One region of the Bacillus cihuensis genome, then DNA from elsewhere that is predicted to be linked to it. Evidence: riboswitches for the same ligand, from Rfam matches in the RefSeq annotation. Region 1 holds a riboswitch; the other holds the start of a gene.
The links. A riboswitch is a leader RNA that binds a small molecule or an ion and turns the genes downstream of it on or off. The one in region 1 is predicted to bind cyclic di-AMP.
Positions count from the first base shown of each region.

Region 2: another riboswitch for cyclic di-AMP. It lies ahead of V179_RS0105190 (cation:dicarboxylate symporter family transporter); the one in region 1 lies ahead of V179_RS0116195 (APC family permease).

Region 1 is NZ_KI632495.1:2,180,504-2,184,724, reverse strand. Features, by position in the region: gene V179_RS0116195 (APC family permease) at 18-1,844, opposite strand; cyclic di-AMP (ydaO/yuaA leader) riboswitch at 2,001-2,144, opposite strand; gene V179_RS30770 (hypothetical protein) at 2,307-2,450, shown strand; gene V179_RS0116185 (amino acid permease) at 2,829-4,166, shown strand.
Region 2 is NZ_AYSD01000028.1:39,621-43,841, reverse strand. Features, by position in the region: gene V179_RS0105200 (hypothetical protein) at 1-663, shown strand; gene V179_RS0105195 (efflux RND transporter periplasmic adaptor subunit) at 679-1,926, shown strand; cyclic di-AMP (ydaO/yuaA leader) riboswitch at 2,084-2,224, shown strand; gene V179_RS0105190 (cation:dicarboxylate symporter family transporter) at 2,353-3,588, shown strand; gene V179_RS0105185 (histidine phosphatase family protein) at 3,656-4,221, opposite strand, start outside.

The DNA of each region.
Region 1 (4,221 bases):
TTACCCATTTAACAGTTTTATTTTTTTAGATGGTAAGGCACAGTAGTGATCACTACGTTTCTGCGATAAAGCAAGATTGTACGAATCAGTAAACTTGATTGATTATGAAGAATATTGTGCCAGCCTTTCTTAGGGATAAATTGTGGGATAATGACTGTAACTTGATAATTCGACTCACTTGCTTTATGTTCAACGATATCAATAAATTTGGTCAGTGGCTGAATGATACTTCTGTAATAAGAATGCAGTGTCACAAGTCTAATATCAGGTTGCCACATTTTCCACTTTTCTGCGAATTTCTTTTCATCTTCTCTTTCAAAAGCCACATAAACGGCAATAATCTGTTCTGGCGAGAGAGATTTAGCATAGTTTAATGAGTTCTCTACTACTTGAGTGATGCCAGCAACAGGTACAATCATTACATTGCCTTCAATTGGTACGGAAAGCTCAGAAGTTGCAACCCTAAGTTGGTCACCTACTGCTTCATAATGCTTTTTAATTTGGTAGAAGACGAAAATGATAATAGGTAAAAAAATTAAGACTGGCCATACCTGTGCAAATTTAGTTAAAAAGAACATGAGCATAACAATAAAGCTAATCAGGGCACCAATTGTATTAATCGTTAGTTTTGTGATCCATCCTTTAGGTTTTTCGCGTATCCATTTAACAATCATTCCCGTTTGGGATAATGTAAATGGAATAAATACACCGACAGCGTAAAGTGGGATAAGATGTTCTGTACGTCCTTTAAAAGCAATAATTAAGATGATAGAAGCGAATCCAAGTATCATAATTCCATTCGAATAGCCTAAACGGTCACCTCTAATGGTAAATATTCTTGGGATAAACTTATCTTTAGCAAGATTAACGGCTAATAAAGGGAAAGCAGAATATCCCGTATTGGCTGCAAGGATTAATATCAAAGCAGTAGTACCTTGTATAAAGTAATACATAAAATTTCTGCCAAATGTATCTTCGGCTATTTGAGAGACAACAGTTACTTTCTCGTTAGGAGCAATTCCATAGTAATAAGCTAAGAATATGATTCCTGTAAATAAAACAGCCAGAAATCCCCCCATTGCCATCAGTGTTTTAGCAGCATTATTAGGGGCTGGATTTTTAAAGTTCGGTATAGCATTGGAAATGGCTTCAACCCCTGTTAATGCAGAGCTACCTGATGCGAAAGCTCGTAAGAGGATAAATAAACTAATTCCTGCTACCGGTGTACCGATTGGTGTATGCAAGGCAGGAGAAACTTGCCCCGAAACGATATGGTAAACACCTACTCCAATTAATATCAATACCGCTAAAACAAATAAATAGACTGGATAGGCTAAAATAGAAGCAGATTCGGTTACACCTCGTAAGTTCAAGAGGGTAATAAAGATTACAAAAATAATGGCAATCTCTACATTATAAAAATGTAATGCAGGAAAAGCAGATGTGATGGCATCGGTACCTGCAGACACACTTACTGCCACAGTTAAAATATAGTCCACTAACAAAGAACCGCCCGCTATTAACCCTGGATTCATACCTAAATTTTCCTTCGATACTACATAAGCACCTCCACCGTAAGGATAAGAAAAGATGATTTGTCGATAAGACAAAATCAAAGCCGTTAATAGAATTAATACCCCTATGGCGATAGGAATCGAATACCAAAATGCTGTAGCACCAACTGTGACAAGGACAATCAATATTTGTTCTGGACCATATGCAACCGATGATAATGCGTCGGAAGAAAGGATCGCTAATGCTTTTGTTTTGCTAAGCCTCTGTTCCCCTAATTCAGTTGATTTAAGCGGCCGTCCAATTAAAAACCTCTTTATTGAAGAAATCATTGTTTTCACCACCAAATTGTTATAAACGTATATTTCCCTGTAATTGAAATAATTATCTCGGTGAATAGCAGCGTTTACATAAATAAAATGGGAACATACCTACAAGTCACAGTTGAATAGACCTGTAGACATCAATTTTCTTCTCACAAGTTTCACCTTCCTTCTCAATATTCGCTTACGAGGTTAGCTGTCGGATTTGGACCTTGAGTAGCCCTACCTTAAAAGGATTCACCCCTTGGGTTATGTAACAACCCACAATAACGGTTCCCCCGTACCATATGGCTTCAGCAATTTAGAAATTTGAAACTGGAGATTATCATACTCCCGCGTGTAAAAAAAGTAAATGAAAAAAATGTAAAGTTTATTAAGTACTATAAGGGTAGCTCTCTCTTCAAAATGAATGATATTCCTCCCTGTGTGAACACTACATAATAATATATCAAGATAGTGTGGAGGAATGACATGTTTAAAGAAAATAATCCCTTATTATCAGATGAGTTTTTAAATGAAGTAGTGAGAAAGATTAACCGAGAATTTGGTTTCCCTATAAAGGAAAAAGATGAGGATCTAATAACGAACGATTTGAGTAATAAAATAGAAGAATAGAAGTTGTAAAAAATCCCTAAATATGCAGCTATAATTTCCCTTATGATCTTATGATCTTATGTGTTTCATTCTTTTAGAAAGCGGATTCACAAAGATTATTTTATTTCAGTGTGTCTATTTTTGAGGTGCTTGACCATTTATCGCTATTAAATCTCTTGGAATAGCGGGAAAGATTTAATAGTTTACTTTCGATTAATAATGAAGGGGACCAACTCCACTTTAGATTGTAATTCCTACATTATGTTATATTAATATAAAATTACTTTAACACTAAAAAGCGCTAAAATATAAAAATGCGATTTGATTTTGATGTAATATTAAACAGATATTAATTAGAACAATGGAAAATATAACAAATGAAAGAAAGGTATGAACATCGTGGGGGAAAATCATCAAGATTTAAGTAGGGGCTTATTGCCAAGACATGTCCAGTTTATTGCATTAGCAGGAATGATAGGAACTGGAATATTTATGGGGAGCTCAGATACTTTAAATATGGCAGGTCCAAGTGTTGTAATAGCTTATTTAATAGGGGGACTATTGTTATTTATTGTAATGGCAGCTTTAGGAGAGATGGCTACCGTTTATCCTAATTTAAACGTGCAACATTTAATCAATAAAGCTTTTGGATTTCGTATCTCCTTTATCGTAGGATGGCTCTATTGGATGAACTGGATTATTGTGACCATTGTTGAGTTGTTAGCGTCTGGCAGTTTTTTGAAATATTGGTTTCCATCTGTACCATTATGGCTTTTAAGTTTAATTTGTACGGCCCTAATAGTAGGAATAAACTTGTTTCAAGTAAAATACTACGGAGAACTCGAGTTTTGGTTTGCAGGTATTAAAATCATTGCTTTAGTTGCTTTTATCATTTTGGGTTCTTTAATTCTTCTAGAGATTTTCCCGAGTTCCATTCCAGTTTCACTTTCTAATTATACGGCACATGGCGGGTTTTTCCCGCATGGAATCGGCGGAACATTAAGCGCATTTTTGGTTGTCATGTTTTCCTATGGAGGTGCTGAATTAATTGGTATAGCTGTCACAGAGACTAAAGACACGAAGAAAGTCTTACCGAAAATAATTAAAGGAACCGTATGGCGAGTCATCTTATTTTACATCTTACCCATTCTTATTATTTGTGGCATTATACCTTGGTACAAAGTATCAACAGTAGAAAGTCCTTTCGTCCAGGTATTTAGTATCTCAGGACTTCCAGGAGCTGCCCATGTTATGAATTTCGTACTTTTAACAGCTGTACTGTCTGCTGCAAATTCAGGGATATACGCGACATCAAGAACTTTGTTTTCTATGTCTCAAACTGGGGAAGCCCCTAAGGCATTTTCAAAAACAACCAAAAAGGGAATTCCGCTTAAAGGAATCGTGTTAACTACATTATGCATATTAGTTGGTGTATGTTTATCCTACATGACTCCTGATCAGGTAATAAGCTACCTTATGACGATCCCTGGTTGTACCGTCTTATTATTATGGATAAGTATTTGTTGTGCACAATTGAAGCTTCGTCAACAATACACAGACACACCGTTTTTCCGTGTGAAGTGGTACCCATACACAACGATATTTGCAATCATGGCTTTAACTCTTATCTTTATTGCTTTTATTTTTAATAAACAAAATGTGATTGGTACCACAGTCTGTCTGATAGTTGTGGGGTTACTTTCCATCTTTTCATTTATAAAGAAACAAAACAAGTAAAGCTGACTTCATAAAGTGAAACTTCAATCAGTGGGGGTTTTCTTCATCCCCCACT
Region 2 (4,221 bases), on a different contig from region 1:
ATGACCTATCAAGTTCAATTATTAAAGGGCTTGTTACAGCCTAGAACAAACAGATATCAATTAGAACAAGCAGAAGGAATAACTCGTTTCGGCAGTAGGCTTGTAATATTGTATGTATGCAGTGCTCTTATCTTTCTTTTGGGAGCCAATTTTGGAATAGGATCAGAATCCATGTCAAAAGAAATAACTAAGCTAGGAGAAAGTGAATATGAAACAGGTAAACTTCTAGTGATAGCTGGAAAGTTAGTGGCGAGCATTTTGTATCCAACCTTTTATGTGTTGGTGACTGCAGTTGTTTTTTGGGCCGTTTTAGATATTCCATTTAAAAAAGTTGCAGTTGTACAGATGATTGCCTTTGTATTGCACTTGTTAGAAAAGGTAGTGTATTTACCGTTTCTTTTGTTGATGAACTTAAACCAAAGTGCTAATCCGTTTTCATTAGGAGTGATTAGTCAGTATAGTATCTCTAATGAATATTTTATTCACTTCTTTGGAGAAATCAGTATATTTCAGCTGGCAATTATATGCGTCAACTATTTCTATTTACAAAAGCTTACTGATAAAAATAAATACATCCCACTCATTCTGATTTGTGTGTTTTACTTGGCATCTTATTTTGTAGCAGCGTTTTTGGCTTACATCGATGTTCGTGTGTTTTTATAAGGGAGGCAGTACGGTATGAAAAAATGGAAAGTAGGTACACTAGCTGTGCTTGCTTCGGGTTTCGTTGCTTTGAATCTTTTTTTAATTGAGAAAAAAGATAGTAAGGTGACTCGGACATTATTAGCTCGGAATTGGACTGAAGTTAAGAAAGTCGATATCATAGAAAGATTTGAAACAGATGCGGTGATTAAACCATTAGAAGAGTACAATTATTATTTCAATGATCAAGATAAAGAATTTCAAAAATTTCTTGTAAAGGAAGGAGACGAGGTTACGTCAGGTACACCTTTATTTGAATACATAACGCCTAAACTAGATCAGGTTAAGGACGAGCTTGAAACGGAGAAGAGTCGCTATGAGGGAGAAATAGAGGGGATTGAAGAGTATATTGAAGAGCTATCTAGCTATCAGGAAACCATTCCAGATGCTCCATCTGCTAAAGAAAGAGATGCATTTAAAGAGGCTGGATTTCTCTTAAATGAATATGATTCATCTACATTAATCGTAAGTTCGATTCAACAAGAAATCTATAAACAGGAATTAGAGAAGAAGAAGCTAGAAGAGAAAATCAAAGCTTTTGAAAGTCAATTAAACTATCTGGATGAACATGGCGATACAGCAATGACGGCAAGTGAAACAGAAGGAATTGTGAAGAAGGTCAATAAACAATTAGGCTCTCCAATTGTAACAATTGCTTCAAATACGTTAGCAATTGAAGGTTTTTTTAATGAGCAACAAGTGAAAAAAACAGAACCTGGCATGAAAATTATTGCTAAACAGAAGGATGAAAAAGAGAAAATTAAAGGATTAATATCCGTAATTCAGCCATTTCCAGAAACTGAAGCTTCTGTTGGAACTCGAAGTAAATATGCTTTTCAAGCAACTATGAAAGAAGATCCACAATCTTTAATAATTGGTTCCAAAGTGAGAGTATCTGTGGTGACTGCGGAAGCGAAGGGTGTACCATCTTTGCCGAAAACAGCGATTGATTTAGATAAAAAGCCATCTGTCTACAGATTGAATGGGAACGGTACGGTTACAAAGGAAGTGATCGCAACTGGTCTTGAATTTGCTGGTATTCAGGAAGTGAAAGATGGAATAGAATTGGGGGCTATTATTATAAGTGATGCGAAAAGCTTGCCTTATAACAAGTCTGCATTTATCACGCCCCTTCAAGCTGGAAAAGTAAAAATTTCGGCATATAATGAGCTATCCAAACGTCAAAAACTTCGTTTCATTTTAATAGGTTTGTTAGAAAAATAATTGAACTAAAGTTCAAGCTATTTAAAGTGTATGCCTTTTTGGAGGGTGAAAATAAAATGAAAAAACGTGTGCGTGACTATTCTAGAGTTATTTTCCTTTCCGAAGTATAATAAAAAATATTTACAGTTTAGTGTTTTTAATATAATATTTTATTATAATGTAATTTCCGCTTAATCTTAAAAGAACGGGGGAACCAATTTCGTGGTCCTGTACCGCTTGGGGTGAATTCTTATGAAAGGGCATGTGTTTCCAGGTCCTAACCCGACAGCTAACCTCGTCAGCGTCTTAGAGGGAACAAAATGTTATTTGTTCACGCGAAAAAGACACCTATTGTGTCTTTTTTTATTGTGTGAAAGCTTCTATGTTGTTTCCCTTGCCGAGACACTTGCTTTTTAGCAAAGAATATACAGAAGGTGAGGATGTTAGATGAAAAAAATAAGTTTAGCCGGCCAAATATTAATTGGTCTAATTCTAGGGATTATCGTGGGAGCTATCTTTTATGGTAGTCCAACGATTGCATCTTATTTACAACCGATTGGCGATATATTTCTTCGTTTAATTAAAATGATTGTTGTACCGATTGTTGTAGCAAGTATTATTGTTGCGGTTGCAGGTGTCGGTGATATTAAACAGCTAGGGAAAATTGGCGGTAAGACGATTTTGTACTTTGAAATCGTAACGACAATCGCGATTATAGTAGGTATTATTGCTGCTAATATTATACAGCCAGGCGCTGGCGTGAATATGGGGGAGCTTAACCAAACAGATATCGGCAGTTATGTTGATACAGCAGAGGCAAAGGAAAGCGAATCAATAATCGATACGATTGTGAATATTGTACCAACGAATCCAATTGCTGCAGTTGCTCAAGGTGACATGCTAGCCATTATTTTCTTTTCTCTTGCATTTGGTCTTGGGATTAGTGCGATCGGAGAAAGAGGGAAGCCGGTATTGGCATTCTTTCAAGGAACAGCAGATGCGATGTTCTATGTAACTAACCAAATTATGAAATTTGCTCCTTTCGGCGTGTTTGCCTTGATTGGAGTCACTGTTGCTAAGTTTGGATTACAATCTCTTATACCTCTAGGTAAATTGGTGATTTCCGTATACGGAACAATGATTTTCTTTGTGGTTGTTATTTTGGGAATCATTGCGAAACTAGCTGGTTATAGTCTTTTTAAATTAATAAAACTACTCAAAGAGGAGCTTATATTAGCATTTTCTACAGCAAGCTCTGAAGCCGTACTTCCGAAAATTATGGAAAAGGTTGAAGATGCGGGATGTCCTAAGCATATTGCTTCTTTTGTCATACCGACTGGTTACTCCTTTAACCTTGATGGTTCTACTCTGTATCAAGCGTTAGCTGCAATTTTCATTGCTCAAATGTATGGCATTGATATGAGCATTGCTGATCAAATTTCGTTAATGTTAGTATTAATGGTGACATCTAAAGGTATTGCTGGTGTACCAGGGGTTTCCTTCGTTGTATTATTAGCTACACTAGGTACAGTTGGAATTCCTATCGAAGGGTTGGCATTTATAGCCGGAATCGACCGTATTCTTGATATGGGCCGTACGGTGGTAAATGTTATTGGGAACTCTCTTGCTGCTATTGTTATCTCTAAATGGGAAGGTAACTTCAACCCTGAAAAAGCTTCATAACTTTTGAAAAAAAGACAGCTTAAGGAGTGAAATCCAATAGCTGTCTTTTTGCTATTAAATCTTTTATTTACTCTTCACAATGAGAGCGATCGCCCTCGAAAATAAATTCAGGGATTCCATCGGTAACTTGAATTTTCGTTAAACTGGCATTTCCAATATAGGTTTGGGTAAAAAGCTTATCAAGAGATAATTTTCTTAAATAAGCTGTAAGTATTCTTAGAAAAATTGAATGTGAAACTATCAAAACAGTTTCTGATGGATGGCTAGCAATGATATCCTTATACATCTCTTCAGCACGTTTCCATACATCTGTGAATAGTTCTCCGCTGTTTCGTTCATATAAATGCGGTGTTTCCCAAAAAGCTTTGTATTCAGCAGAAAATTCTTTCTCAATTTCTTCTCTGAGGCGCCCCTCCCAATCGCCAAAGGACATTTCTCGTAATCGATCATCTTTAATAATTGGGACAGTACGTTCACCAGCAATTAACTCAGCTGTCTGGTAGGCTCGTTTGCTTGTACTCGAATAGATCACATCAATTGGAATATCCTGAAGTCTATTCCCTAGTGAAAGTGCATCACGGATACCAGATTCGGTCAATTCTCCATTTCCCCAGCCTTGCATCTTTCCTGTAA